Regions from separate parts of the Pseudomonas sp. S1_G07 genome, predicted to be linked through region 3. Evidence: riboswitches for the same ligand, from Rfam matches in the RefSeq annotation. Region 3 holds a riboswitch; each other region holds the start of a gene.

Region 1 (10,123 bases), 1.4 Mb from region 3:
ACTTGCCGATCGACGGTATTGCAGCCTACGACAAGGCCGTGCAAACCCTGCTGTTCGGTAACGACTCGCCACTGCTCGATGCTGGCCGCGTGGTCACCGTACAAGCCGTGGGCGGCACCGGCGCGCTGAAGCTCGGCGCGGACTTCCTCAAGCAACTGCTGCCAGACGCCGTCGTCGCCATCAGCGACCCAAGCTGGGAAAACCACCGCGCACTGTTCGAAACCGCCGGTTTCCCGGTGCAGAACTATCGCTACTACGACGCCGCCACCCATGACGTAAACCGTGCCGGCCTGCTCGAAGACCTCAACGCCCTGCCGCCCCAGTCCATCGTGGTGCTGCACGCCTGCTGCCACAACCCGACCGGTGTCGACCTGAGCCCGACAGACTGGCAAAACGTGCTGGACGTGGTCAAGGCCAGGAACCTGGTGCCATTCCTCGACATGGCCTACCAGGGCTTTGGCGACGGCATCCACGAAGACGCCGCCGCCGTGCGTCTGTTCGCCGAATCGGGCCTGACCTTCTTTGTCTCCAGTTCGTTCTCCAAATCGTTCTCGCTGTATGGCGAACGCGTGGGCGCACTGTCGATCGTCAGCGAATCCAAGGAAGAAAGCGCGCGCATCCTGTCCCAGGTCAAGCGTGTGATCCGCACCAACTACTCCAACCCGCCGACCCACGGCGCGGCGGTAGTGGCAGCCGTACTGAACAACCCTGAGCTGCGCGCCCAGTGGGAAGCCGAGCTGGCCGAGATGCGCCTGCGCATCCGTGGCATGCGCGAGCAGATGGTCGCTGAACTGGCCAAGGCCGCACCGGGCCAGGACTTCAGCTTCGTCGGCCGCCAGCGCGGAATGTTCTCCTACTCCGGCCTGACCGTCGAACAAGTCACCCGCTTGCGCACCGAGTTTGGCATCTACGCGCTGGATACCGGGCGTATCTGCGTGGCGGCGTTGAACCAGGCGAACATTGGTGCGGTCACACAGGCAATCGTCCAGGTGCTGTAAACCTGCTGGCGTTGCACAGGAGGGGAGGCCGATGGCTTCCCCTTTTTCGTATCCAGCCCCTAGACTGAACCCTGACCGCCCTCTTGCTGTGAGAACCTTATGAGAAATGACGACCTGGATCTGCGCGCCGACCGCGACGACCTGCACGACTACACCCCGCGTGCCCCGCAAGCCAAACGCCAGAAAAGCCTGGTGCTGCAAGTCGCGCTGGGGGTGTTCCTGGGCGGATTGGCGTTGTGGCTGGTGCAGCTGGGCGCAACGGCCATCATGGCCAAACTGGCGATGGGCACCTTCCAGTTCGGCGGTTGAACACGATCAAAGGTGCGAGCTGGCTTGCCTGCGAGGCCGGCACCGCGGTGTATCAGGCCGGCCCGGTTGACGCTAGCGCAGGCAAGCCCGCTTCCACACTAGAACGACTGCGCTACCAGATCGCGTTCCTCCAGTAACTTCACAAAGCTGTTCAAACTCTGCGACACCGTGCCCCGCCGCCAGATCAGCCAGGTGTGCAGGATGCGGAAATTATCCGCCAGCGGCCACACACTCACCGCCGCAGACCCCGGCATGCTTTCCAGCATGCTACGCGGCATCAGCGCCAGGCCGGCGCCAGCGCTGACACACGCCAACATGCCGTGGTACGACTCGATCTCAAAGATCTTGCCCGGCACCGCGCCATCCTGTGAGAACCAGCGCTCGAAGTGGTGCCGGTACGAGCAATTGGAGCGGAACGTATAAATGTTCTCGCCACTCACATCCTGCCCGCGGGTGACAGGCGCATGGTGCAGCGGCGCGATCACCACCATCTCCTCTTCGAACACCGCCACCCCCTCCAGCGTGGCATGCCGCACCGGCCCATCGACAAACGCCGCCGCCAGTCGCCCGGACAGCACACCTTCGATCATCGTGCCGGACGGCCCGGTGCTCAGGTCCAACTCGACCTTCGTATGTTTTTGGTTATACGCCGCCAGCAACGCCGGAATACGCACCGCCGCCGTACTCTCCAGCGACCCCAAGGCAAAGGCGCCCTGGGGCTCCTCCCCCGCCACCGTGGCGCGGGCCTCTTGCACCAGGTCGAGGATGCGCCGCGCATAGCCGAGGAAATTCCACCCGGCCGGTGATAGGCGCAGGCGGCTTTTTTCGCGGATAAACAACTCCACGCCCAAATCCTGTTCCAGTTGTTTGATCCGCGTGGTCAGGTTCGACGGCACCCGGTGAATCAACTGTGCGGCGGCGCTGATGCTGCCTTGCTCGGCAACGGCCTTGAAGATTTCCAGCTGCACCAGGTCCAAATCATTCTCCAATCGTGAACGTATCGCTTAATATTATTCAGTTTCCAGAAAAGATACAGCCCCGTACGCTGAGCCCATTCCCCCCATCAGCCGGACGGTGCCATGAACGCGATCTCACACACCACTCACGCCCTGTCGATCAACCCCGCCACGGGCGAAACCGTCGCCAGCTACCCGTTCGACACCGCGTCGCAACTCGACGCCGCCCTCGACCGCGCCAACGCCGCCTTCCGCGCCTGGCGTCGCGAGCCGCTGAACCGGCGCGCCGAACGGCTGCTGGCCTTGGCCGGCGTGCTGCGCGACCAAACGCAAGAGATGGCCCGGATGATCACCCTGGAAATGGGCAAACCCATCACCCAGGCCCGCGCCGAAATCGAGAAATGCGCGCAACTGAGCGAGTGGTACGCGGCCCACGGCCCGGCCATGCTGGCCCCGGAACCGACCCTGGTGGACAACGGCACCGCCCATATCGAATACCGCCCGCTCGGGCCGATCCTCGCGGTGATGCCATGGAACTTCCCGGTATGGCAGGTACTGCGTGGCGCCGTGCCGGCGTTGCTGGCCGGCAACACCTATGTGCTCAAGCACGCGCCGAATGTGATGGGCTGCGCCTACCTGATCAAAACCGCGCTTCACAAAGCCGGCTTCGCTGACGGCCTGTTGGAGGTAATCAACGTCACCCCCGCTGGTGTGTCCGAGGCGATCGCCGACCCACGCATCGCTGCCGTCACCCTCACAGGCAGCGTGCGCGCCGGCATCGCCATCGGCTCCCAGGCTGGCGCCGCGCTGAAAAAATGCGTCCTGGAACTGGGTGGCTCCGACCCGTTTATCGTGCTCAACGACGCCGACCTCGACGCCGCCGTGCAGGCTGCGGTGATCGGTCGCTTCCAGAACAGCGGCCAAGTCTGTGCCGCCGCCAAGCGCCTGATCATCGAGCAAGGCGTGGTGGAAGCCTTCACGGCCAGGTTCGTCGAAGCCAGCCGTGCCCTGGTGATGGGTGACCCCACATCGAGCGCCACCTACGTCGGCCCAATGGCCCGCTTCGACCTGCGCGATGAGCTGCACGGGCAGGTCCAGGCGACCCTGGCAGAAGGCGCGACTCTGCTGCTGGGCGGCCATAACGTCGCGGGCGTCGGCAACTACTATGCGCCGACCGTCCTGGCAGGCGTCACCGACCAGATGACCTCGTTCAAGCAGGAACTGTTCGGCCCAGTGGCCTCCATCATCACCGCCCGCGACGCAGACCACGCCGTGGCGCTGGCCAATGACAGCGAATTCGGCCTCACCGCCAGCCTTTTCACCTCCGATGCGGCCAAGGCCCGCGATATCGCCAACCAACTGGAAACCGGCGGCATCTTCGTTAACGCCTTCAGCGTCTCCGACCCGCGAGTGGCGTTTGGCGGCATTAAGAAGAGCGGGTTCGGCCGCGAGCTGTCGCACTTTGGCGTACGCGAGTTCTGCAATGCGCAAACCGTGTGGCTGGACCGCAAATAAGCCTCAACAGCGAACATGCCGCCGCACGCACTGCACCAGCCCGTCCAGTGCCTGCGACTTCACCGGCGCCAGCACGCACACCGTGTGCTCACGCTCGCCTTCCGTCACGGTCAGGGTGTAATGCACCTGGTCGGGGTTGCCGGGTTCCGGCGTAGTGCTTTGCGGCAACTCAAAGAAGTGTGAAGCCTCGATCAGTTGCCGCAACTCCTGCTGGTCCGGCTCGGGCAGCTTCTCCAGCTCCACAGTGTTCGGCCGGGCCAGGCCAGGAAAAAACGCCGGCCCGCCGATTTCCTTGATTGAAATGTGCATGGCTGCTCCTCACCGCCCAGGCGGTGTGTCAAACGTGAATGCCCACCGCTTTCCAGCCTTCCTTGACCGCCTTCTGTTCATCCTTGTTCGCGCCGTAAAGTCGACCGGCGACATCGTAGGTGATACGCGCAAACCGCAGGAAGCCCGAGTTCGGCCGCAGCCGCGCATCACGCAGGGCGTCATACCAGATGCGGCCGGCGCGCTCCCAGGCAAACCCGCCGATGTTCGTGGCAACCTGATAAAACGCATGGTTGGGAATGCCGGAATTGATATGCACGCCGCCATTGTCATCATAGGTTTGCACAAAATCATCCATATGCCCCGGCTGAGGGTCCTTGCCCAGCAGCTTATCGTCAAACGCCGTGCCGGGAGCCTTCATCGAGCGCAGCGCGGTACCGTTGATTTTCTCGGTAAACAGCCCTTTACCGATCAACCAATCGGCGTCCTCGGCCTTTTGCTGCAATGCATACTGCTTGATCAGCGAGCCGAACACGTCCGACAACGACTCGTTCAACGCACCGGACTGATTGAAATACATCAGCTTGGCCTCATCCTCGGTGACGCCATGGGCCAACTCATGGCCGATCACGTCAAGCGCCACCGTGAAGCGGTTGAACAACTGTTGGTCGCCATCACCGAACACCATCTGGGTCGAGTTCCAGAAGGCATTGTTATAGTCCTGGCCAAAGTGAACGGTGGCGTCCAGCGCCATGCCGGCATCGTCGATGGAATTGCGGTCGAACACCTGGTCGAAAAAATCGAAGGTCGCGCCCAGGCCATCATAGGCTTCGTCCACCGCCGCCACCCCACTGGCGGCGTCGCCCTCGCTACGGATCAGCTTGCCGGGCAGGCTGTCATTGCCCTCGGCGCTGTAGATCGAGCGGCGTTTTTCGGCGCCCATGGCCAGGGCCATATGGGCGGCCCCCCGGGTCGGCACGGCGACCATGCGCAAAGAGCGGAACGTGCTGTCCTTGGCGCGGGTACGCAAGGCGATTTCCCGTTGGGCTTTATTACCGTGACGCGCGATCTGGTCGAGCATGTACGGCGGAATCAGGCAGAAGATCGGATTGCGTTGCTGGCGAACACACATGGGCTAGCTCCCTTTTTGGCATGTGACTACGTCCGGGTGACCGCTTCAGGATAGTCCTGCTGTCGGTGCATGGACTAAATTGTCATGAAGCTATGTTGCAGTCGTGTTTATTTCCAGGCCCGCAAGGAGCATCCCATGCCAGCACGCAAAGCCAATATCGACCTGTCGCACCGCCCCCGGCTCGCCGATCTGCACCCGTTGGTCGCGGCCAGCCCCACACTGTTGGAAGCCCGCGCGGGCGGCCCACGGGTGACCCCGGCGCAAGCGCTGGAGGGCCGGCAGGGCTACGCAGAAGACTTCCTCAGCCGCTTCGTGGTGCCGTGGCCCACCGTGAGCGAGACGCTGGCGGATGACATGCAACCAGGGCGCCTGGACTACACGCACTTCTCGGTCACCATGTCTCGCTCCCGACGACTGGCGCTCTATGTGGGCGTCAATATCGATGGCGGCCAGCACGAGGACATTCTGCGCAGCAGCGACACCTGGGCCTACGATGGCCGCCTGCCGATCAGCGCGCAGGTGGGCGAAGAGCTCTATGCGAGCAATGGTCTGGATCGCGGCCACCTGGTGCGGCGCCAGGACCCCAACTGGGGCGACGCGGCGGCCATCGCCAACGCCGACACCTTCCACTTCACCAACTGCTCGCCACAGATGAGCGGCTTCAACCAAAAGACCTGGCTCGAACTCGAGGACTACATCCTCAACAACACCCAGCGCTGGAAAGCCCGGGCCACGGTGTTCAGCGGCCCGGTGTTCGCCGACGACGACCGTGTCTACCGGGGCGTCAAAATCCCCAAGGCGTTCTGGAAGGTGGTGGCTTACCTCAGCGACGACGGCAAGCCCAGCGCCAGTGCCTACATGATCGACCAGAGCCGCGAGCTGGGTCAGCTTGACCTGATGTTCGGCCAGCTCAGGACGTATCGGCGCAGTGTGATCCAGATCGAACAATTGACCGGCATCCGCTTCGCCAACCTGGCCGATTACGATGGTTTCAGCAACGAAGAACGCGCCACTGGCACCCGGATTGAAGCGCTGATCCAGGGGCCTGGGGACATTCGTCTGTGAACCGACGGGCCTTGGGCTACTTCGCCAGGGCCTAATCGACTACCATACCGCCGCCGGTTCCCGTAAGGGACTAACAGGGAATTCGAAGCGCCGCACGCGGCGCCAAGCGAAACTGCCCCCGCAACTGTAGGTGCCGAGCCTGCTCCCCACTGCCACTGGACGCTGTCCGGGAAGGCCGGAGCAAGGCGACGACGCATCAGTCAGGAGACCTGCCGGCCCAGCACAATCACCAACCGGCGGGGTGTCCGGGAAGGACATTCTCGCCTGCCCGATCGGCAGCGTTCGAGGGCGTATTTCCGAACCGTACCTCCCCTGTTTCACGTACGGTTCAAACGGAGATCGCCCCATGCTGCCACGCGTTACCGCCCTGATCACCGGCCTGGGTTTCTGCGCCCTGGCCCAAGCGGCGCCCACTCATTACCCGCTGACGATCGAGAACTGCGGCAGCACCCTCACCTTTCAACACGCGCCCTCGCGCAGCGTGACCATCGGCCAGGCCGCCACCGAAATGCTCTATGCCCTGGGCGTGGGCGACACCGTGGTCGGCACTTCGCTGTGGTTCAACAGCGTGCTGGCGCCGTTCAAGGCGCAGAACGATAAAATCGAGCGCCTGGCCAATAACGAACCGAGCTTCGAGGCGGTGATCGCCAAGCGCCCGCAACTGGTGGCCGCCGAGCTGGAGTGGGTGGTGGGCCCGCAAGGCGTGGTCGGCACCCGCGAACAGTTTCACGAGCTGAAGATCCCCACCTACGTGCTGCCCTCCGATTGCGAAGGCAAGGACAACCTGGTGGGCGCCGACGGTACGCGCCTGGAGCCGTTCCGCATCGAGGCGATCTACAAAAGCATCGACCAGTTGGCGCAGGTTTTCGATGTCCAGGATCGCGGCCAACAGTTGAACGATGAGCTCAAGGCGCGCCTGGCCAAGTCCATCGCTACCGCACGCAGCAAAGGCCTCAAGCACGCCAGTGCGCTGGTGTGGTTCTCCAGTTCCGAGATGGCCAGCGACCCGTACGTGGCCGGGCACAAGGGCATTCCCGAATTCATGCTGCAGACCCTCGGCCTGCACAACGTGGTGCAGTCCGATGAGGAATGGCCCGCGGTCGGCTGGGAAACCATCGCCAAGGCCAACCCCACTTTCCTGATCATCGCGCGCATGGACCGCCGTCGCTACCCGGCCGACGATCACGAAAAGAAACTTGCGTTCCTGCGCAGCGACCCGGTGACCCGTAACATGGATGCCGTGAAGAACAACCGCATCATCATCCTCGACGCCCTGGCGCTGCAGGCCAGCCTGCGCACGTTCGATGGCCTTGAACAACTGGCCGGCGCCATCGACGGCTACGACCTGTCCAAATGATCCGCACCCTACTCGCCCTCGCGCTGCTCCTGGTTGCCGTACTTGCCGGCGTGGCCATCGGTGAAACCACTATCGAGCCACACGTGGTGTTGCAGGTGCTCGCCAATAAACTCTGGGCCGCCGGCTACGTACTGGACCCCATCGACGAAGGCGTGGTGTGGAACTACCGCCTGACCCGCGCCCTGGTCGCCGCCGCCTGCGGGGCGGGGCTGGCCACCTGCGGGGTGATTTTGCAGTCGTTGCTGCGCAACCCGTTGGCCGACCCGTACCTGCTGGGCATCAGCGCCGGGGCCTCGACCGGCGCGGTATTGGTGGCGTTGCTGGGCGTGGGCGGCGGGCTGATTTCGTTGTCGGCGGGTGCCTTCGTCGGTGCCATGGCGGCGTTTGCCCTGGTGATTCTGCTCACGCGGGCCAGCGGCACCGGCCAGATCATCCTCGCGGGTATTGCCGGCTCACAGCTGTTCAATGCCCTCACCGCGTTCCTGATCACCAAATCGGCCAGCTCTGAACAGGCGCGCGGCATCCTGTTCTGGCTACTGGGTAACCTCAGCGGCGTGCGCTGGCCGTCGGTGTGGCTGGCGGTGCCAGTGGCGGTCGCGGGGCTGGCGGTGTGCCTGTGGCATCGCCGCGCGCTGGATGCGTTCACCTTCGGCAGCGACTCGGCGGCGTCCCTCGGCATCCCGGTGCGCCGCGTGCAGTTTCTGCTGGTGGGCTGCGCGGCGCTGGTGACAGCGGTGATGGTGTCGATTGTCGGCTCCATCGGCTTTGTCGGCCTGGTGATCCCCCACGCCGTGCGCCTGTTGCTCGGCACCGGGCATTCGCGCCTGTTGCCGGCCAGTGCACTGGGCGGTGCATTGTTTTTGATTGCCGCCGATGTGCTGTCGCGCACCTTGATCAAAGGCCAGGTGATCCCCGTGGGCGTGGTCACGGCGTTGGTGGGTGCACCGGTGTTCGCACTGATCCTGATTGGCCGCAGGAACGCGCGATGACGGTACTCAGTTGCACCGGCCTGGGCTTCAAGGTGCGCGAGGCGCAGTTGCTGTGCGACATCCACCTGCAGGTGCAGCCGGGTGAAACCTTGGGCATCGTCGGGCCGAACGGCTCGGGCAAGTCCACCCTGCTCAAACTGCTCGCCGGCTTGCGCGCCCCTGCCAGCGGCGAAGTACGCCTGGGTGGCCAACGCCTGGGCGACCTCTCGCGCCGCGCCATCGCGCAGCAACTGGCGGTGGTGGAACAGCAGGCCGACACCGACGACGCCATCCGCGTGTTCGACGCCGTGGCCCTGGGCCGCACACCGTGGTTGTCGGCGCTGAGCCCGTGGTCCCGCGACGACGACGCCATCGTGCAGCAGGCCCTGCACGATGTGGACGCCACCCACCTGAGCCACCGCGCCTGGCGCAGCCTCTCCGGCGGCGAACGCCAACGCGTGCACATCGCCCGCGCCCTGGCGCAGCGGCCGCAGATTCTGTTGTTGGATGAGCCGACCAACCACCTGGACATCCAGCATCAACTGACGATTTTAAAAGGCGTGCAGGGTTTGCCGGTGACCACCTTGATCGCCCTGCACGACCTCAACCAGGCACTGACCTGTGATCGCCTGGCCGTGCTGGATCACGGACGGTTGGTGGCGCTGGGCAAACCGCGGCAGGTGCTGACGCCACAACGCTTGCAGGACACGTTCGGAGTGCAGGGACATTACCTGACCGACCCGTTTGACGGCGCGCAGATCCTGCGGTTGCGCTCCAATTAATGGCTTCACACAATCCAACGGCGGGAGCAGGCAAGCCAGCGCTTATAAACATAAAATAACTAATTGATTTTAAATAATTAAACGACCGTGCTTTGTGGCGAGCGGGCTTCGCGAATCGTCGCACCGCCCGCGTTGGGGTGCGAAGCGCCCCTAATGAAGACGAATGCGCTGTATCAGGCACTCCTCTGCGCCTGGTCTTGGGGCTGCTTCGCAGCCCAACGCGGGGCAAGCCCGCTCGCCACAGAGGTCCCGGTTTGCTGCGCGATAGCGCTACGTCGAAGAGGTGGTGGGGCCGCCTACATTGATTGGCGATGCTTCTCGAATCTACTGGATCTTTGGCTCATACAACCTCTATCCGCGTAATCCCCACTACCTCTGCCTGCTCCAGAATTTCCTCCGGCGCCGCATCCGCCGGGGGCATGATCAAGCCATTCTCCGCATCGCCGAAGTGCAATTGCAGCAAGTGCAACGCGGCCTCATGCACGGGCAAATCGGGTTGCTTGAGTTCAAACAGATGGGTGCGGGGTGCATCGTTGAACAGATAGTTCAGGGTGTATGCGCGCATGGCGGCGTCCTTATTATGGGAGAGGTGCAGCTGATTAACCCGACTAGGTGATCAGGTTTTAAGTTCCCTATCCGCTCGCAACGAAGATAACCAAGTAACGCTTTCAGACAATTCCGGGAGGAAAAAAAGGAAGTCTCAATATTCTGGATCGCCTTCAAATTACTGGATGGCCCGCAGTACCATGTCATTCAAATGAGTGAGTCGACAGG
Region 2 (10,123 bases), 1.7 Mb from region 3:
CGAAGCCGCCCAGCCAGGCGTCGGCGCTGTCCGCCAGGCCGTCCAGGTGCAAGCCGCCACTGAGCAACACCCAGGCCGTCAGCAACACCGCGGCGTGCAGCAACAGCGGTGCCCCCATCAACACGCTGTTCAGGCCCCACAGCAACACCCCGAACAGCACACCCACCAGTGGATAAAACAGCAGCGAGCGCCCCAGTTCATGCGGCTGCGGCATGCCCGGCAGACGAACCGGCAAACTGCTGAGAAATTGCAGGGCAATCCAGAACGGCAGCATCTTCAGAGCTCTTCCTTCAATGATCCGTCGGCCGCGACCCGCAGCCTGAACAGCCCACCATGGCCGACTTCGACACTCAGCAACTGCTCGCGGGGCAACCCCCGTGCGCGGGCCAACAATAGCCGCATCACACCACCGTGGCTGATCAACAGCACACGCTCACCGGCATACGCCTGATGCAGGCGTGAGACAGCGCCCAGAACCCGTTGGGAAAAATCCTCAACCGGCTCGCCTTCGGGCGGTGTGAAGCGGTACGGATCGGCCCAGAACAACCCCAACCCTTCGGCATCGGTGTCCATCAGCGCCGCCGCACTCTGCCCTTCCCAGGTGCCGAAATGCAGCTCTTGTAGGTCCTTTTCCAGGCTCACCGGCACGTTCAGTCGCGCTCCCAACGCCTCAGCGAACCGTGCGCAGCGCTGCAGCGGCGAACTGACCAGCCGGTCCCAAGGCCCTTGCGCCACCACGGCGGCGCGCATCTGTTCCCAGCCCTTGGCGGTCAGTGCGTCATCCAGGCTACCGCGCAAGCCGCCGCCCAGTTCAGTTTCGCCGTGGCGCAGCAGGTCCAGGTACAAGATCATGCCGGGCGATCTGCCACGGCGGCTTCGGCAAAGGTCGCCATTTGCCCGTGCAGCGCACACGCCAGGCGCAGCAACGGCACCGCCAACGCGGCACCACTGCCCTCGCCCAGGCGCAAGCCCAGCTCCAGCAACGGTTGGGCGTCGAGGCTGTGCAGCACATGCCGGTGGCCAGGCTCGGCACCACGATGCCCGAACACCAGCCAGTCGCGGCAAGCCGGGTTCAGGCGCGTGGCGACCAGTGCGGCAACCGTGCAGATGAACCCATCGACCAACACGACGACGCCTTCCTGGGCGCAGGCCAGGTACGCCCCCACCAGTGCTGCAATCTCAAAGCCGCCGAGGTTGAACAAGGTCTGCAATGCATCGCCGCGCTGCCCGGCATGGAGCGCCAACGCGCGCTCGATCACGGCGACCTTATGGCTGACACCCTGGGCGTTCAGCCCGGTACCCGGGCCCGTCAGCTCACAGACCTGGCACTCGAGCAACGCACATGCCAGGGCACTGGCGGCGGTGGTATTGCCGATGCCCATCTCGCCACCGATAAACAATTGCACCCCGCGCTCACGGGCGCGCAGCACGCTGTCACGCCCGGCTTGCAGCGCCTGTCGGCCCTGGGCAGCGGTCATTGCCGGGCCGTCGACGAAGTTGGCCGTACCCGGGCCGATATTCAGGTGGCGCACCCCCGGCAGGTTCAGCGACGGGGTGATGGTGCCCAGGTCGACCACTTCCAACGGCGCATCCAACTGCCGCGCCAGCACACTGATGGCCGCGCCACCGGAGACAAAGTTATGCAGCATCTGCCCGGTGACTGCCTGGGGAAATGCCGACACCCCTTCGGCGACCACGCCGTGATCACCGGCAAAAATCGCGATCCACAGTTGCTCCACCGACGGTTTGACCTGGCCCTGCAAGCCGGCCAATCGCACCGCCAGCGCTTCCAACTGGCCAAGGGAACCGGCCGGCTTGGTCAACTGCTGCTGGCGTGCCAGGGCCTGTTCGTACGCCGAGGCGTCGCTGGCCTTACAGGGGTTGAGCCACCAGGTGTCAGTCATAACGCAGTACCTTTCAAAGTCAGGGGCAGGCCGGCGACCGTCAGCACAACCCGCTGACAACGCTCGGCCAAGGCTTGATGCAGCCAACCGGCTTCATCCACATAGCGGCGAGTCAATTCGCCCAGCGGCACGACACCCAGACCGGTCTCGTTGCTGACAAAAATGATTTCACCCGGCAACGAGGCCAGGCTTTCCAGCAATTGATCGCGCTCGAACGCCAAGCGCCCGGCATCTTCGAGCATCAGCAGATTGGTCAGCCACAGGGTCAGGCAATCGACCAGCAGGCAACGGTCGACGGCGGCGTTCTCACGCAGCACTCGCGCCAGCTCGATGGGCTCTTCGATCAAGCCCCAATGGCCAGGGCGGCGCTGGCGATGCAGGGCCACGCGTGCGTTCATCTCGCCGTCCAGCGCTTGGCTGGTGGCGATATAGGTGACGGGCAATGCGCTGTCGCTGGCGAGCTTTTCGGCGAGTCGGCTTTTACCGGAACGAGCACCACCGAGGATCAATTGGTGCATGGGGCGACCCCACATAACCGGCGCAGCAACTCGGTGTCCAAATGGTGCTCCACCAAGTCCGCCAACCGCTCGATATCGCGCTCGCGCAGGGCGTGGTAATCCACGTCCTGGACCTCCTGCAACCCCGCCCAGCGCAGCAACGCACTGCACGCCGCTGGCGCCTCGAACAGGCCATGCAGATACGTGCCGAAAATCTGCCCGTCAGCACTCTGGGCCCCCTCGCTGCGGCCATCGTCCAGGGTTACAGCGGGCATCGACAGGGCTGCACCGCAGGTCACCCCCGCGTGGATCTCATAGCCACACACTTCAGCGTCCTCCAGCAACAAGCGTCCACGGACATTGCGCAGCTGCTTTTCTGCTTCCAGGGTGGTGCTGAACGCCAGCAGCCCCAGCCCTTCGCTGGAGCCAGCCGGCCCTTCCAGGCCCAGCGGGTCGTGCACGTGCTCGCCGAGCATCTGCAAGCCGCCGCAAATGCCGAGCACCTTGCCGCCATAGCGCAAATGTCGCGCCACGGCGGTCGCCCAACCATTGGCGCGCAAGTAGGCCAGATCGCTGCGCACACTTTTCGAGCCTGGCAGGATGATCAGGTCGGCAGGCGGAATCGACTGACCCGGCCCGATAAACTGCAGGTCCACCTGGGGATGCAGGCGCAGCGGGTCGAAATCCGTGTGGTTGCTGATGCGCGGCAACACCGGCACCACCACCTTGAGCACCTGCGCCGCCTTGTCGATCTGGCGCCTGTCGATGCCGTCCTCGGCCTCCAGGTGCAGGTCCATCACGTAGGGCAACACGCCCACCACCGGCTTGCCGGTGCGTGCCTCCAACCAATCCAGGCCTGGCTGCAACAGCGCGATATCGCCGCGAAAGCGGTTGATGATGAAGCCTTTGACCCGCGCCTGTTCGCTGGGCGAAAGCAATTCCAGGGTACCGACCAGATGGGCGAACACCCCGCCGCGATTGATGTCGGCGATCAGCAGCACCGGGCAGTCAACCGCCTCGGCGAAGCCCATGTTGGCGATGTCATTGGCGCGCAGGTTGATCTCCGCCGGCGAGCCCGCGCCTTCTACCACCACCACCGGGTAGGTTTCGCTCAGCCGCGCATGGGAAGCCAGCACCGCTTGCATCGCGATGGCTTTGTAGTGGTGATAGGCCACGGCGTTCATGCTGGTGACCACGCGGCCATGGATGATCACTTGGGAGCCGGTGTCGCTGTTGGGCTTGAGCAGCACCGGGTTCATGTCGGTATGGGGCGCCAGGTTGGCCGCCTGGGCCTGCACCGCCTGGGCGCGGCCGATCTCGCCGCCTTCGGCGGTCACGGCACTGTTGAGGGCCATGTTCTGCGGCTTGAACGGTGCCACCGCCACGCCCTGGCGCACCAGCCAACGGCACAGCGCCGTCACCAAGGTACTTTTGCCCGCGTCAGAGGTGGTGCCTTGCACCATCAGCGTACTCATGAAGCGTCCTTGTAAGCGGCCAGGGCCTCGTCGAGGCGGCGCCAGTCGGGCTCGGTGTCGGGCAGGCCAAACCGCACGCTGCTGTTATGCACAAACAGGCGCAGCAAGATGCCACGCTGAGCCATGAACTCGTGCATGCGTTCGGCATGCGGGGTGATCAGCCATTGGAACAGCGCACAACCGCCCTGCGGCTCAAAGCCATGGTGCTTCAGCAGCTCAAACAAGCGCTGGCTGGCCTCGATGCAGCGCGCTCGCTGGCGCGCGTGCCCGGCGGTGTCGCGCAGGCACGCCTGCCCCAGTGCCCGCGTCGGCCCGCTGACCGCCCACGGCCCGACTTGTTCGGCGAGCAACTTGAGCAACCGGCGATCGGCCAGCACGAAACCCAGGCGCACACCGGCCAGGCCGAAGAATTTACCGAACGAACGCAGCACAATCAGGCCGACCTGATGGGCCCGGCTCGCCAGGCTCAATTGCGGGGTGACGTCCATGAACGCTTCGTCCACCACCAGCCAGCCGCCGCGCTGGGCCAGCCGCGAGTGCCAGTCAAGCAGGCGTTGAGGGGGCAGGCTCAGGCCCGTGGGGTTATTGGGGTTGACCACCACCAGCACATCGAGACCGTCGAGGAAGAAGTCGACCTCCTGCTCCTGCACTTCGCGCACCACGTAGCCGGCTCGGCGCCAGGCTTCGGCGTGCTCGGCGTAGCACGGCGACAATACGCCCACCTTGCCGGCACGGCGCAGGCGCGGCAGTAACTGGATCGCCGCCTGTGAGCCGGGCACCGGCAAGAGGTGGGCCGCGCCGTAATACTCACTGGCGGCCTGCTCCAGGCCGTCGTCGTTTTCCGGCAGGCGTGCCCAGGCACGCTGCGCAATCTCCGGGATCGGCCAAGGCCAAGGGGCGAGGCCACTGGAAAGATCGAGCCAATCGGCCTCGGCAATCCCGTATTGAATGGATGCCTTACGCAAGCGACCACCGTGCTCAAGCATAGAATTGCGCCCCCGCGCATAGGATCAGCAACCACAACCATACGCCGCGTTGCACCAGTTGCCAGCCCCGGTCGATGGCATCGGCATCCGCCGCCGGCCCTTCGCCCAGGGTTGGGCGCTGGTGCAGTTCACCGTGATAAATCGCGGCACCACCCAGTTCAACCCCCAATGCCCCCGCACCAGCGGCCATCACCGGCCCGGCATTGGGGCTGTCCCAGGTCGGGCCCTGGGTGCGCCAGCATTTAATCGCCAAGCGGGTTTTGCCCAGCACGGCGTAGGTCAATGCCACCAAGCGGGCGGGAATGTAGTTCAGCACGTCGTCGATCCTGGCCGCCGCCCAGCCGAAGCGCTCGAAGCGTTCATTGCGATAGCCCCACATGGCATCAAGGGTATTGCTCAAGCGATAGAGCACCACGCCCGGCACGCCGGCGACCACGAACCAGAACAGCGCGGCAAACACCGCATCGCTACCGTTTTCCAGGACTGATTCGGTGGCGGCGCGGGCAACCTCGGTGCTGTCCAGCTCGCTGGTCTGGCGGCTCACCAGGTAGCTCACGCGGGTGCGCGCCGTCTCCAGGTCATCGCTGCGCAGGGCCTGGGCCACCGGCATCACGTGTTCGCCGAGGCTACGCAGGCCGAGGGCACAGTACAGCGCCAGAATTTCCAGGACCCAGCCGATATAGGGCGCCCACGACAAGGCCGTGGCGAGCAGCGTCAATGGCACCACCGCGATAAACCAAGCGGTCACGCCATGGCTGCGCCAGCCACGCCCACCGCTGTTGAAACGCTGCTCGATGCGCCCGGCAAAATTGCCGAACGCCACCAGCGGATGCCAGCGCCTGGGTTCCCCCAGCAGCGCATCCAGCGCCACTGCGGCGAAGCACAGCAAGGCCACACTCATTGACTCACTCCCCAGCTATTTTCGTACAACAGGTCACTCAGTGGCCGCGGTTCGGCCCAGCCTTCGAGCTGCAACATTGGTGCCGGGTAAAACTCGGCGACCGGCCCCAGGCATAACACGGCCAGGGGCTTGGCACCGGGCGGCAGGCCCAGCAGGTCAGCCAGGGCCTGAGGCTCGAACAGCGAGACCCAGCCCATGCCCAGCCCCTCGACACGGGCCGCCAGCCACAGATTCTGGATCGCACAGGACAGCGACGCCATGTCCATTTCCGGCAAGGTGCGGCGGCCAAAGATGTGGCGCTCGCGATCATCCATCAGCGCCGCCACCAACACTTCGGCGCAGTCGTGAATGCCTTCGACCTTGAGCTTCATGAAATCATCGGAGCGCTCGCCCAAGGCCTCGGCGGTACGCATGCGCTCTTCTTCCACCAGTTGCTGGATTTGCCCACGCAATGGGCGGTCACTGATACGGATGAAACGCCACGGCTGCATCAAGCCGACACTCGGCGCCTGGTGCGCGGCCTGGAGCAGGCGGTGCAGCAGTTCAGGGGCCACCGTACCGCCGCTGAAGTGGCGCATGTCGCGGCGCTCGGCAATGGCGCGATAGACGGCATCGCGGTCGGCCTGGGGGAATGCGTTGTCAGTCATGGCCTCTTCGCAGGCAAGCCCGCTCCCACAGGGGATGTGCAGTGCTGATTGGGTTGGGGTTCAACTCGATCAACGGTGAGCGCCGGCGTAAACAGTGCGGCGACCGCTGCCGGGTTGGACGGGAAGTAGAAGTGCACGTAGGACGCGGTCATCCGCCCCTGCCGATACACCGCCTCGGCACCGCGCCCACCATTGGGGCTCAGGCCACGGGCAATCGGCTGCCACTCGGTGCTGGTCAGGGAATGGTGATAGGTATGCCCGCGCAATACACCTTCGGGCAACTCGACGCTTTGCAGGGCCAGGGCCGCCAGTTTCTTTTGCATCACCGCATCCCCCTGCAACAGGCCCAGCAACTGGGCGCGGTTGCCGTCGACGTCGGTGAGCGAGTCCAGCAGGTAGAGCATACCGCCACACTCGGCGAGCAACGGCTTGCCGGCCAAGTGGTGGGCACGGATGGCCGCGAGCATCGCGGTATTTTCCGACAACGCCTGATGGTGCAATTCCGGGTAACCACCCGGCAGATAGAGACTGTCGGCGTCAGGCAATTGGCGGTCATGAATCGGCGAAAAAAACGTCAACTCAGCCCCCATCGCCCGCAACAGATCGAGACTGGCGCCATAGGTGAAGGCAAACGCCTCGTCACGGGCGACAGCAATGCGCACGCCGGCGAGCAACGGCTGGGCCTCGATCACTTGCGGCGCGACAAAGGTCACCGGCGGCGGCAGCGCGACTTCGCAACTGCTGCCCAGCGCCTGGGCGGCGGCGTCCAGGCGCAGGTCCAGGTCGTTCAGTTCGCTGGCTTGCACCAGGCCCAGGTGACGACTGGGCAATTCGATACCGGTTTCGCGGGACAACGCGCCATACCAGCGCAGGCCCTCGGTAAGGCTGCCTTCAAGCAGCTGCGCATGGCGCAGGGTACCGACGCGGTTGGCCAGCACGCCGGCGAATGGCAAGTCCGGCTGATAGCGCGCCAGGCCCAGGGCCAGGGCACCAAAGGTCTGGGCCATGGCGGTGCCGTCGATTACGCCCAGCACCGGTACGCCGAAGTGGCGTGCCAGGTCGGCGCTGGAAGGGGTGCCGTCGAACAGCCCCATCACGCCCTCGATCAGGATCAGGTCAGCCTCCCCCGCCGCTTCCCACAACAGACGGCGACTTTCCTGCTCACCCACCATCCACATGTCCAATTGATACACCGGCGCACCGCTGGCGCGCTCGTGAATCATCGGGTCCAGAAAGTCCGGGCCGCATTTGAACACGCGCACCTTGCGCCCCAGGTTGCGGTGCAAGCGGGCCAGCGCGGCGGTGACGGTGGTTTTACCCTGGCCGGACGCCGGTGCGGCGATCAATACGGCCGGGCAATGACGGGGCTGATTCAAAGTTCGACGCCCTTCTGTGCCTTGATACCGGCCTGGAACGCATGTTTGAGCATGCCCATTTCGGTGACGGTGTCGCCCATTTCGATCAGTTCAGGCTTGGCCCCACGGCCGGTGACCACCACGTGCTGCATCGGCGGCCGGGCTTGCAGGTCGCTGAGGACCTGGTCCAGGTCGAGGTAACCGTGCTTGAGTGCGATGTTCAGTTCATCCAGTACCACCAGGCCGACGCTCGGGTCTTGCAGCAATGCCCGCGACACGGCCCAGGCGGCCTCGGCGGCGGCAATGTCGCGCTGGCGGTCCTGGGTTTCCCAAGTGAAGCCCTCGCCCATCACATGGAAGCGCACCTGCTCGGGGAAGCGTCGGAAGAACAACTCTTCGCCGGTGCTGTTGCGCCCTTTGATGAACTGCACCACGCCACACTGCATGCCATGGCCCATGGCGCGGGCAAGCATGCCGAACGCCGAGCTGCTCTTGCCTTTGCCGTTGCCGGTCAGCACCAGCAGCAAACCGCACTCGTTGGGAGAATTGGCGATGCGCTCGTCGATCACGGCTTTTTTGCGCAGCATGCGCGCCAGATGGCGTTCGTCGCGGTCGGGGGTATCGGTCATGGCAGCTCTCCGTTGGGGCTGGACAAAAACGGCGGGCAGGAAAAAGAGAAAACAGACAGCCAAGCATCGCCCACCGTGATGCTGTTGAATGAGCCAGGCCGGTCTCCGGGCTCATGAGTGGCGTTCTGGAGAGAACAGGCCCACGCTGCGCCTTCCCATATCGCACGCGATACAGTGGCAAAAGGCAGCGTTTTGACTCATTTACCGTTGCGGGGGCAGCGCCGGAATCGCGGCGACACTGTGTATAAGTGCGCTCACTCACCGGCTTCCCTGTTTCACTCTGTCGACCCACAGGTCACAGAGCACCTGGAACAAGCCGCGAAGGTTAGTGGGTTGGGGGTGGAGCGTCAATTAAAGCTGGCCTTGCACTGGAACCAACGCACGGCTGATCTCCTCTACCCTTACAGGTATTAAGGAGAACACCATGCATAAAACCAGACTCGCCCTACTGATCATGCTCGCCGGCACCCTCACGGCCTGCGGCGAAAGCTCCACCTTGCAGGTGTCCGAGGGCACCGGGCCTTCGCCCCAACTGCCGGAGCCGAACAAGACGCTGATCCCCACCGTCAACATCGCGCCGGCCATCGGCTGGCCCGAGGGCGCGAAACCGACGGCCGCCGCCGGCACTCAAGTGGCCGCGTTCGCTGAGGGCCTCGACCACCCGCGCTGGCTGTATGTGCTGCCCAATGGCGATGTGCTGGTGGCGGAAACCAACGCACCGCCCAAACCCGACGACGCCAAGGGCGTGCGCGGCTGGGTTATGGAGAAGGTCATGGGGCGTGCCGGCGCCGGGGTGCCAAGCCCGAACCGCATTACCCTGCTGCGCGATGCCGACCACGATGGCGTCGCCGAAACGCGCACGGTGTTCCTGGAAAACCTCAATTCGCCGTTCGGCATGACCCTGGTCGGCAATGACCTGTACGTGGCCGACTCGGACAAGCTGCTGCGCTTTGCGTATCAGCCGGGCGAAACCGCGATCAAAGCCCCAGGCACCACGGTCGTCGACTTGCCGGGCGGCCCGCTGAACCATCACTGGACGAAAAACGTGGTGGCCAGCAAGGACGGCAGCAAGCTGTATGTGAGCGTGGGCTCCAACAGCAACGTGGGCGAAAACGGAATGGAGGCGGAACAGGGGCGCGCAGCGATCTGGGAGGTCGACCGCGCCAGCGGCCAACACCGCATTTTCGCCTCTGGCCTGCGCAACCCCAATGGCATGGCCTGGGAACCGCAGAGTGGCAAACTGTGGACGGCGGTGAATGAGCGCGACGAGATCGGCAGCGACCTGGTGCCGGACTACATCACCTCGGTCAAGGACGGCGGCTTCTATGGCTGGCCGTTCAGCTATTACGGGCAACACGTGGACGTGCGCGTCACCCCGCAGAACCTGGGCCTGGTGGCCAAGGCGATTGCGCCGGACTACGCGATAGGCCCGCATACGGCTTCGCTCGGGTTGACCTTCGCCGAGGGCAGCAAACTGCCAGCGCCGTTCAGCAATGGCGCATTTATTGGCCAGCACGGTTCGTGGAACCGCAAGCCGCACAGTGGCTACAAGGTGATCTTCGTACCATTCGAGGGGGGCAAGCCTAACGGGCAGCCGGTGGACGTGCTGACCGGGTTCCTCGATAAGGATGAGAACGCCATGGGCCGGCCGGTGGGCGTGGTGATCGACAAGCAGGGGGATTTGCTGGTGGCGGATGATGTGGGGAACAAGGTGTGGCGGGTGTCGGCC
Region 3 (10,123 bases):
AGCGAGGATTCGCTGAAACTGTCGTTTGCCAGCACCCGACCCACCACGATCAGCGCCGTACGCCGGAACCCCTTGGCCGCGACCTTCTGGGCAATATCCCGAAGCGTTCCGACCGCCCAATCCTGATCCGGCCACGTCGCCCGGTGCACCACGGCAATCGGGCAATCGGCGCCATAGTGTGGCAACAACTCAGCGACGATCTTCTCCAGATGGTTGACCCCCAGGTGGATCGCCATGGTCGTGCCGTGGCGGGCCAGGCTCTCGAAGTCTTCGCCGGCGGGCATGCGGGTTTTATCCGCGTAGCGGGTCAGGATCACGCTCTGGGCGATGTCCGGCAGGGTCAGTTCGGTCTCCAGCAGCGCCGCGCAGGCTGCGACTGCCGTCACGCCGGGGATGATCTGGAATGGAATGCCCAGCTCGCGCAAATGGCGGATCTGCTCGCCAATCGCGCCATACAGGCTCGGGTCGCCGGAATGCACGCGTGCCACGTCCTCGCCCTTGGCGTGGGCGGCCTTGATCAGCTCGATGATCTGTTCCAGATGCAACTCGGCGCTATTGACCACCTGGTGGGCCTGATGTCCGTCCAGCACCGCCGTCGGCACCAGGGAGCCGGCATAAATGATCACCGGGCATTGGCGGATCAACCGCTGGCCTTTGACAGTGATCAATTCCGGGTCGCCGGGGCCGGCGCCGATGAAGTAGACGGTCATGGAGAGTTCCTGTCAAAAAAACGGGCGAGCATGAACAATGCTCATGATCGGGAAGGGCGATTATCGGAGTTTTAACCGGCGCAGGCCAATGCAAAGGTGGCCTGAGTGTTTTTCCTACGGGTGATCAGCAGGCGGGCGGGTGCGCCACCCAGCTGTTCGGCGAGCGCCAGGGCGGCACTTTCGGCGATGCCATGACAGCCGGTATGGGCAAATGCGATATCAGACTTATGGCTCAGGCGGTGTTCATAAACGGCCAATCTCTCGGCGCTCAAACAATGCAAGGGCAGTTGCAGCAACCGGGCCAGGGCCAGTAATCCGGGCTCATCCTGCTTGCGATCGAGACTGGCCAGCGCGGTAATGCAGCGGCGATCAACGCCACCCTCGGCAAGGGCGTGATCAAACAACGCCAGCAGGGTGTGAACCTCACAGCCCCGCTGGCAACCCAGGCCGACCACGTAAGTCATGCGCAGTATTGATCATCACGGTTACGGCGGAACAGCCAGGCACTGATCAGGCCCAGAGCCAGCCAGAACGCCACATTGGTCAACTGTGAGGCGATCTTGAATTGTGCTTCCAGGGCCTCGGGTGCCAGCATCGAATGCACTTGCGGTTGCGGCGCGCCGATGATGTGTGGCACGACCAGGATCGCCACCCCCAGTACTTTCAGCAGCCAGTTGCCGCCAAATACCAGCAGCGCGATACCGGCAGCGGTGGACGCGGCGGTGCCGATCCACCAGATCTGCCGTTGCGCCAAGTCGGCGGCGGCAGTGCCCGGCAGCTCGGGTGGCAGGCCCAGGGTGGGGGCGAGCACAAAGGTTGCGTAACCGGCCAGGCCCCACAGCAGGCCCTGGGCGGTGCGGGTGGGCGCGCGCAGGGTGTAGAGGCCGGCCAGCATCAGCGCAAAACCCACCGCCACCACCAGGTTGCCGCCGGTGGTGGACAGCACGCGCTGCCAACCGTCTTCCGGCTCCCAGGCTTCGGCGTCGTGGCTGTGCGCGGCAGCGCCGGCACTGTGTTCATGGGCTACTTCGGCGGCGGCCGGGGCGTGTTCAAAGGTTTCCGCGTGCAGAATCAGCGGGGCCACCCAGAAGCTTTGCAGCAAAGTCAGCAGCAGAGCGGCCAGCAAGCCGCTGAACCCTGCGGTTTGGGCAATGCGCTTGATCATCTCGGCAGGCCTCAGTGGCACGGGAACGCGGCGCTGTGGCGGGTATCGTGGGCGGCATTGTGCACCGCCTCGATGTGCGAGAAACCGGCGAAATACACCAGGCACGCGCCGAGGATCGACGCACCGATGGCGGCGGTCAGGCGTTGGCTGAGGGTGGCGGTGCTGCTGGCGGAGGGCGAGGTGCTGCTGATGGTCGACATGGCGCGTCCCTTTCTGGTTTCTGGGCGAAACGAGCGCATGCAAACCCCGCGAGCCAGGCACGCAGAGTTCTGAACAGCGCCCGCCCACCGCGGGTTTGTTATCTGGATTTTTCGGGCCGGTCTCCGGGCTTGCGAGGGGGCTCTTGACCTGAGCCCGGAAAGCATCGCCTTCCCATGCAAAAGCACAGTGGCTGTGACGCTTCGCTCGCTTACCGTTGCGGGGGCAGCACCGGACTTGCCACAGGCATATGGCTCACCGGTTTCCCGTTTCACCCTGTGAAGGGCACCCGAAACAAGGCGTGTAGGAAAGCATGCAGAGCGACGGTAGTCAAATTGACCGCGCCCCTGTAGCCTTGCACCTTCGAGGTTCTTCGGCCCAGGCCGAAGCTAAGAAGGGAACGCGGTTCAAGCCGCGGCTGCCCCCGCAACTGTAAAGGGTGTATCCGACTGCCACGCCACTGCCTGAACCGGCGGGAAGGCGCAGCCGGCGCCGGTCTCACGACCCGCACGCCCCAAGCCAGGAGACCTGCCTCGTCAGCGATTTTTCAATTCAACCGGGCGGGGTGATCCGGTGACGAAATCCGCTTCTGCGCCCTGTCGCAGGGCCTATCGTCCCGTATGCCCGCCCCCAAGGGCATCCGATGAAAACACTGGCCAAACTTCCCGTCACCATCGTTACCGGCTTTCTCGGCTCGGGTAAAACCACGTTGCTGCGGCATATGCTCGACAACGCCCAGGGCCGCCGCATCGCGGTGATCGTCAACGAATTCGGCGAACTGGGCATCGACGGTGATCTCCTCAAGCAGTGCTCTATCGGTTGCACCGAGGAAGAAGCCAATGGCCGGGTCTACGAATTGGCCAACGGCTGCCTGTGCTGCACCGTGCAGGAAGAATTCTTTCCGGTGATGCGCGAGCTGGTGGCGCGTCGCGGCGACCTTGACCATATCCTCATCGAAACCTCCGGCCTGGCCCTGCCAAAACCGCTGGTGCAAGCCTTCCAGTGGCCGGAAATCCGCAGCGCCTGCACCGTTGACGCGGTGATTACCGTAGTCGACAGCCCGGCCGTGGCCGCCGGCACCTTCGCCGCGTTCCCCGATCAAGTGGATGCCCAGCGCAAGCTCGACCCCAACCTGGACCACGAATCGCCGTTGCACGAGTTGTTCGCCGACCAACTGGCCAGCGCCGACCTGGTGATCCTCAACAAAGCCGACCTGATCAGCCCCGAAGACCTGGCCCGTGTGCGCCTGGAAGTTGCCGAGGAGCTGCCGCCGGCGGTGAAAATCATCGAGGCCAGCAGCGGTCGTCTGCCGTTGGAGGTGCTGATCGGCCTGGGCGCCGGCTCCGAGGAGCATATCGACGGTCGCCACAGCCATCACGATCATCACCATGAAGGTGAAGACGATCACGATCACGATGCGTTTGACTCGATTTCCATCGACCTGCCCCAGGCCGATGAAGCGCTGCTGCTCGACGCCCTGACGCAGTTGGTGGTGCAACACGGCATCCTGCGCGTCAAAGGTTTCGCCGCGATCCCGAACAAACCGATGCGCCTGCTGATCCAGGGCGTGGGCACGCGTTTCGACAAACACTTCGACCGCGCCTGGGGAGCCGATGAAGCACGCATCACGCGCCTGGTGCTGATCGGCCAGGCGCTGGACGCGGCGGGCCTCGAAGCGCAACTGCGCGCCGCGCTCAGCGTTTAACCCATGCACCTGCTCAGGACCCAGCCCGGTGGTTTCGTCGCGGACGACAATATTGCCGACCTTGGGCAAACCCCCGCCGAGCTGGTGATCCTGTGCAGCGGCGACTCCAGCCTGGCGCTGCTCGCCGAAGCGGCCCAGCAGTTGCCCGACGACTACCCCAGCCTGCGTCTGGCCAACCCGATGCAGGTGCAGAACCATGCCTCGGTCGACCTGTATGTGGACGAGGTGCTGCGCCACGCCAAGGTCATCCTGATTTCCCTGCACGGCGGCATTGGCTATTGGCGCTACGGCATCGAGCGCCTGGTGGCGTTGGCCGAGCGTGGCGTTACGTTGATCCTGGTGCCGGGCGATGATCGCCCGGACCCGGAGCTCAGCGGCCTGAGCACGGTGGGCGCAGAAGCGCGCGACCGGCTGTGGCAGTTCCTGCGCCAGGGGGGCTTGGGCAATGCACTGGATTTCTATCGCTGCCTGGCCAGTGGTTACCTGGGGCGCGATTACCCGTGGGCCGAACCGCACACCTTGCCGCGCACCGCGATTTATCACCCGCATAAAGCCAATGCCCGCCTTAATGACTGGCAGGCGGATTGGCATGCCGACCGTCCGGTGGCGGCGGTGTTGTTCTACCGCTCTCACTTGCAGGCGGCCAATACCGGGTTTATCGACGTGTTCTGCCAGCGCTTGCAGGCGGCGGGCCTTAACCCGTTGCCGCTGGCGGTGGCCAGCTTGAAAGAGCCTGGCTGCCTGACGGTGGTCGAGGACCTGCTGGATGAGGTGGGCGCGGCGGTGATCCTGAACACCACCGGTTTTGCCCAATCCAGCCCCGAAGCCCCGCATCTGCGGCCGTTTCGCCGCAATATCCCGGTGATCCAGGCGATTTGCGCCCAGGACAACCAGCCTGGTTGGGCCGCCAGCGAACAAGGCTTGGGCCCGCGCGACCTGGCCATGCACATTGCCTTGCCGGAACTGGACGGGCGCATTATCAGCCGGCCGATCAGTTTCAAGGACCTGGCCTGGCGCAGCGAGCGCAGCCAGTCGGACGTGGTGTGCTACCGCGCGGCGCCCGAACGCATGGACTTTGTCGCCGAACTGGCGCGGCGTTGGGTCGAGCTGGCGCGAGTGCCGAATGCGGATAAACGCATCGCGCTGATCCTCGCCAACTACCCGACCCGCGACGGTCGTATCGGCAATGGCGTGGGCCTGGACACCCCGGCGGCGGCACTGAATATCCTTCGGGCCCTGCAAGCCGAAGGTTACCCGCTGCCGGATGGACTGCCGACCAGCGGCACGGCGCTGATCCAGGAACTGCTCGGCGGCGTCACCAACGATCTGGACAGCCTCGACCTGCGCCCTTGTCATCAAAGTCTCGGCCTGGACGACTACGAGGCGATGTTCAATCGCTTGCCTGAGTCCAATCGCCAGGCCGTACTTGAGCGTTGGGGCACGCCGCACAACGACCCGATGTTCCGCGACGGGCGCATGATGATCGCCGGCCTGCGCCTGGGCCTGACCTTCGTCGGCATCCAGCCGGCGCGGGGTTACCAGGTGGATGCCAGCGCGGTGTACCACGACCCGGACCTGGTGCCGCCCCACGGCTACCTGGCGTTCTATTTCTGGTTGCGCCACACCTACGGCGCCCATGGCGTGATCCACGTCGGCAAGCACGGCAACCTCGAATGGCTGCCGGGCAAGGGCGTGGGCCTGTCGGAAAACTGCTGGCCCGACGCATTGCTGGGCCCGTTGCCGAATATCTACCCGTTTATCGTCAACGATCCGGGCGAGGGCGCCCAGGCCAAGCGGCGCACCCAGGCGGTGATTATCGACCACCTGATGCCGCCGCTGACCCGTGCCGAAACCTACGGCCCGCTGCGTGACCTGGAGCTGTTGGCGGACGAGTACTACGAGGCGCAACTGCTTGACCCGCGCCGCGCCCGTGAGCTGCAAAAAGACATTCTCAAGCTGGTGCGTGAAACCCGCATCGACCAGGAGCTTGAACTGGACGGAGACGCGGATGCGGCCATTTGGCTGCCGCGCCTGGACACCTACCTGTGCGACTTGAAGGAATCGCAGATCCGCGATGGCCTGCATATATTTGGCGAATCACCGCAAGGTCGCTTGCGCATCGATACCTTGCTGGCCTTGCTGCGTATTCCCCGTGGCGACGGTCGTGGCCCGCAATCGAGCCTGCTGCGGGCGCTGGCCAAAGCCTTCGAACTGGGCTTCGACCCGTTGGACTGCGCCTTGTCCGAACCCTGGGCCGGGCGCCGCCCGGCGATGTTGCAGGCGATCGATACGCAGCTGTGGCGCACCGCTGGCGATACCCGCGAGCGCCTGGAGCTGTATGCCGCGCGCTTGATCGAACAGGCGCTGGAAGGCCCGCTCGAACAGTTGGAAGAGCCTGGCTGGGAGGCGGTGAAGGCGGTGATCGAAAGCCTGCGCATCGTCGTCGCGCCGCGCCTAGATGCCTGCGGTCCGGCGGAAATGCGCGGTTTGCTCGATGCCCTCGGCGGGCGCTTTGTGCCGGCCGGCCCGAGCGGTGCGCCGAGTCGTGGGCGCCTGGATGTGCTGCCTACCGGGCGTAATTTCTTCACCGTTGACGTGCGCAACCTGCCCACGACCACCGCGTGGCGCATCGGCTTTCAGTCGGCCAACCTGATGCTTGAACGGCATTTGCAGGACCACGGCGACCACCTGCGTCAGCTCGGCCTGTCGGTGTGGGGCACGGCGACCATGCGCACTGGCGGCGACGACATCGCCCAGGCCATGGCGCTGATGGGCGTACGCCCGGTATGGGCCACCGGCAGCCAGCGCGTGGATGACTTTGAAATCCTGCCGATCAGCTTGCTCGACCGCCCGCGCGTGGACGTGACCTTGCGGGTGTCGGGGTTCTTCCGCGACGCCTTTGCCAACCTGATTCGCCTGTTCGATGCCGCGGTGCAGGCGGTGGCGGCCCTGGATGAACCGCAGGAGATGAACCCGCTGGCGGCCAAGGTGCGCAGCGAGCGTGAGTCCTTGCGTTTGGCGGGTCAGGATGAAGACGCGGCAGCGAAACAAGCCGGCTGGCGCATTTTCGGCGCCAAGCCTGGAGCCTATGGCGCGGGCGTGCAAGGGGCGATTGACGGCCGCCTGTGGCAAAGCCGGGAAGATTTGGCCGAGGTCTATCTGAACTGGGGCGGCTACGCGTACGGCGGTTCCGATGAAGGCACCGCAGCTCGCGAGCAATTCGCCCAGCGCCTGAGCCAGGTGCAGGCGGTGTTGCAGAACCAGGACAACCACGAGCACGACCTGCTCGATTCCAATGACTACTACCAGTTCCAGGGTGGCATGCTCGCTGCCGTGGAAACCCTGAGCGGCGACAAGGCGGCCAGCTACCATGGCGACCATAGCCAGCCGGATTTGCCGAAGATCCGCACCTTGAAGGAAGAGCTGAACCGGGTGATCCGTGCCCGCGCCGCCAACCCCAAGTGGATCGAGGGGGTCAAACGCCATGGCTATAAAGGGGCGTTCGAAATGGCCGCGACCGTGGACAACCTGTTCGCCTTCGACGCCACTACCGCGCTGATCGACGATCATCAATACGCCTTGCTCGCCGACGCCTACCTGCTCGACCCCGACACCCGCGCCTTTGTGCAGCAGCACAACCCCGATGCGTTGCGCGACATGACCGAGCGCATGCTCGAAGCCCAGCAGCGCGGTATGTGGCAGGAACCGGGGGCGTACCGCGAGGCGTTGGAAAACCTGTTGCTGGATATAGAAGAAGACAGCTAGAACGCGAGATGTCGCTTGCTGTGGCAAGCGGGCTTGCCCCAATGCCGTTCAGTTAAGCGAAAGTGATTCAGTGTAGGAGCGAGCTTGCTCGCGAAGAACGTCAACGATAACGCGGGAAACCTGATCCCCCGCAGCGTTCTCGGGTTCTTCGCGAGCAAGAACCAGGCGTCCCCCTCGCTCCAAAAAGTTACCGGTCAGTTCCCATGCCGAGCGGTGACACGTGGGCAAGCCCGCTCGCCACAGAGTGATTGCCTGTACAGCAGAATTTAAAGAGAGACCGGATGACTGATATTCCCCATTTCCCGCTGTCCGCCGTGGTCGGTGCCGATGACCTGAAGCTGGCGTTGTGCCTGACCGCTATCGACCCCAGGATCGGCGGTGTGCTGATCGAAGGCCCACGGGGCATGGCCAAGTCCACCCTGGCGCGGGGCCTGGCCGACCTGTTGGCCAGCGGGCAGTTTGTCACGCTGCCCCTGGGCGCCACGGAAGAGCGGCTGGTCGGTACCCTCGATCTCGACGCAGCCCTCGGCGAAGGCCGCGCGCAATTTTCCCCCGGCGTGCTGGCCAAGGCCGATGGCGGTGTGCTGTATGTCGACGAGGTCAACTTGCTCGCCGATCACTTGGTGGACCTGCTGCTGGACGTGGCCGCCAGCGGCACCAACCTGATCGAGCGCGACGGTATCTCCCATCGGCATTCGGCGCGCTTCGTGCTGATCGGCACGATGAACCCGGAGGAGGGTGAGTTGCGCCCGCAATTGCTCGACCGTTTCGGCTTCAATGTGGCGCTGGGCGGGCAGACCTTGCCCGCCCAGCGTGGGCAGATCATCCGCCGGCGCCTGGATTTCGACAGCGACCCGGCGGCGTTCTGCGCGCAGTGGGCCGAAGCGCAGACGGCCCTGCGCGAACGCTGCACCCAGGCGCGGGCACGCCTGGACAGCATTGCCATGGATGACCAGGCCCTGGCGCAGATTACCGAGCGTTGCTTTGCGGCGGGTGTCGATGGTTTGCGTGCCGACCTGGTCTGGTTGCGCGGTGCCAGGGCACATGCGGCGTGGCGTGGCGCTGATGCGATTGCCGAAGCCGATATCGAGGCGGTGGCCGAATTTGCCTTGCGTCATCGCCGTCAGGCGCCGTCGCCGCCTGCCAGCCCACCTGTGCAGGGGCAGGCCCCGAAACCTGACGACACCTCTGCGGGTCAAGGCCAGTGGGGCGACATGCCCGCCCCGGCGTTGCCCACGGGCGCCCGTCGCGATGTGCCCACCTGGCCAAAAAAGCCCTAGGCATCCGCCCCCGACCTGACGCGGGGGCGGATGCCCGGCCCAAGGCGGGTCGACTGGACGGAGGCAGGCAGGGTAAGGCGCGCAGCGCGCGACACGGTTCGGTCAATTGGCCGGGCACCTTGCTCGGCGGCCGGCCGCGATGCCGTCAGGATCTGTTGTTCCACCTGCGTAGCCGTGCGGCGCATGAATTGTGGCTGGTGATTGTCGATGCGTCGGCCTCTACCCGGCGCCATCAGGCGCTGAGCGATGCCAAAGGGTTATTGGCGCAGTTGTTTGATGATGCTTATCGCCAGCGCGCGCGCATGGCGCTGCTGACGGCCAGCGGCAAGACGCCGAAGTGGCAGGTACAAGGCTTGAAGGCCGCGAAAAGCTTGACGGGGTGGCTGGATCAATTGGGCGCGGGCGGCGGTACGCCGTTGCTGGCGGCATTGACCGAGGCGGAGCGGTGGCTGGTGGCGCGGCGCAAGCGTTATCCGGCCGAGCAACAGAGGTTGCTGGTGATTACCGATGGGCGGCTCAAGGACATCAGTGCGTTGCCGTTACTGGCGTGTGCGGGGATGCTGGTGGATATCGAGCGCGGGCCCATCAGGTTGGGCCGGGCTCAAGCGTTGGCGAGCGGTCTGCAGCTGGATTATCGGCATATTGATGAGGTGTAGCGCCTGAGCGATTGCTATCGCAGGCAAGCCAGCTCCTACAGGTTGAGCGCATTCCCTTGTGGGAGCGGGCTTGCTCGCGAAGAGGTCATCGACAACAGCGCCGAATCTTCAGCCCGCCCCCGGCACATTCGGCCAAAGGTCTGCCACCAGAAACAACCGCTCGGCTTCTTCCCAATCCTCGCCGTTCTGAACCATGCGCACCAACAACTGCGCCGGCGCCATGGGGTCAAGGTCGACCAGCCAGCGCTGCATCCGCTCTTCATCCCACACCTCATCTGCCGGGTAATGCGCCGGCGCCAACCACGCATGACGGGGCAGGGGTTGCCAGCGGCCTGGCGCACTGGCGCTGACAAAATCCTGCCAATCTCGCTGATGCAACCAGCGCCCACGCAAATGCCGCGGGTGCGCGCCCTGCGGTGATTCAGCCTGGCCGGGCCAGGGGTAGAGCAGATAACCGCCCAGCCACAAATGCGCGTCGAACTGCTGAATATCCAGGGCCGCCAGTACTTCACGGCTCTCTGGCCGTGCCGAAATGGGTAACTGGTGCTGGGCCAGGTGCGCCAGCTTGCGGTCCAGCCGGTCGTGGCAGCCTGGGCCCAGCCACTGCGCGGTGTCCCGGCCGTTGCCGTCCTGCGGCCCCAGGT

The links. A riboswitch is a leader RNA that binds a small molecule or an ion and turns the genes downstream of it on or off. The one in region 3 is predicted to bind cobalamin.
Region 1: it holds a riboswitch for cobalamin, as region 3 does, so the genes downstream of both, AB4O05_RS22820 (ABC transporter substrate-binding protein) here and cobW (cobalamin biosynthesis protein CobW) in region 3, are expected to answer to the same signal.
Region 2: it holds a riboswitch for cobalamin, as region 3 does, so the genes downstream of both, cobO (cob(I)yrinic acid a,c-diamide adenosyltransferase) here and cobW (cobalamin biosynthesis protein CobW) in region 3, are expected to answer to the same signal.

Annotation. Positions count from the first base shown of each region.
Region 1 covers NZ_CP162778.1:5,011,567-5,021,689, forward strand. Annotated here, with positions in the region: gene AB4O05_RS22785 (amino acid aminotransferase) at 1-998, shown strand, start outside; gene AB4O05_RS22790 (hypothetical protein) at 1,098-1,307, shown strand; gene ptrR (putrescine utilization regulator PtrR) at 1,406-2,284, opposite strand; gene AB4O05_RS22800 (aldehyde dehydrogenase family protein) at 2,387-3,778, shown strand; gene AB4O05_RS22805 (protealysin inhibitor emfourin) at 3,782-4,087, opposite strand; gene AB4O05_RS22810 (M4 family metallopeptidase) at 4,116-5,177, opposite strand; gene AB4O05_RS22815 (DNA/RNA non-specific endonuclease) at 5,313-6,242, shown strand; cobalamin riboswitch at 6,280-6,473, shown strand; gene AB4O05_RS22820 (ABC transporter substrate-binding protein) at 6,589-7,599, shown strand; gene AB4O05_RS22825 (FecCD family ABC transporter permease) at 7,596-8,588, shown strand; gene AB4O05_RS22830 (ABC transporter ATP-binding protein) at 8,585-9,349, shown strand; gene AB4O05_RS22835 (hypothetical protein) at 9,690-9,914, opposite strand.
Region 2 covers NZ_CP162778.1:5,384,514-5,394,636, forward strand. Annotated here, with positions in the region: gene AB4O05_RS24475 (adenosylcobinamide-GDP ribazoletransferase) at 1-274, opposite strand, end outside; gene cobC (alpha-ribazole phosphatase family protein) at 277-852, opposite strand; gene cobT (nicotinate-nucleotide--dimethylbenzimidazole phosphoribosyltransferase) at 849-1,904, opposite strand; gene cobU (bifunctional adenosylcobinamide kinase/adenosylcobinamide-phosphate guanylyltransferase) at 1,901-2,422, opposite strand; partial or broken gene AB4O05_RS24495 (cobyric acid synthase) at 2,385-3,876, opposite strand; gene cobD (threonine-phosphate decarboxylase CobD) at 3,873-4,862, opposite strand; gene cbiB (adenosylcobinamide-phosphate synthase CbiB) at 4,855-5,763, opposite strand; gene bluB (5,6-dimethylbenzimidazole synthase) at 5,760-6,410, opposite strand; gene AB4O05_RS24515 (cobyrinate a,c-diamide synthase) at 6,407-7,786, opposite strand; gene cobO (cob(I)yrinic acid a,c-diamide adenosyltransferase) at 7,783-8,394, opposite strand; cobalamin riboswitch at 8,474-8,719, opposite strand; gene AB4O05_RS24525 (PQQ-dependent sugar dehydrogenase) at 8,819-10,123, shown strand, end outside.
Region 3 covers NZ_CP162778.1:3,645,542-3,655,664, forward strand. Annotated here, with positions in the region: gene cobM (precorrin-4 C(11)-methyltransferase) at 1-710, opposite strand, end outside; gene AB4O05_RS16765 (cobalamin biosynthesis protein) at 782-1,174, opposite strand; gene AB4O05_RS16770 (CbtA family protein) at 1,171-1,875, opposite strand; gene AB4O05_RS16775 (CbtB domain-containing protein) at 1,887-2,075, opposite strand; cobalamin riboswitch at 2,173-2,381, opposite strand; cobalamin riboswitch at 2,423-2,623, shown strand; gene cobW (cobalamin biosynthesis protein CobW) at 2,717-3,778, shown strand; gene cobN (cobaltochelatase subunit CobN) at 3,782-7,543, shown strand; gene AB4O05_RS16790 (ATP-binding protein) at 7,825-8,823, shown strand; gene AB4O05_RS16795 (vWA domain-containing protein) at 8,877-9,479, shown strand; gene AB4O05_RS16800 (DUF1853 family protein) at 9,588-10,123, opposite strand, start outside.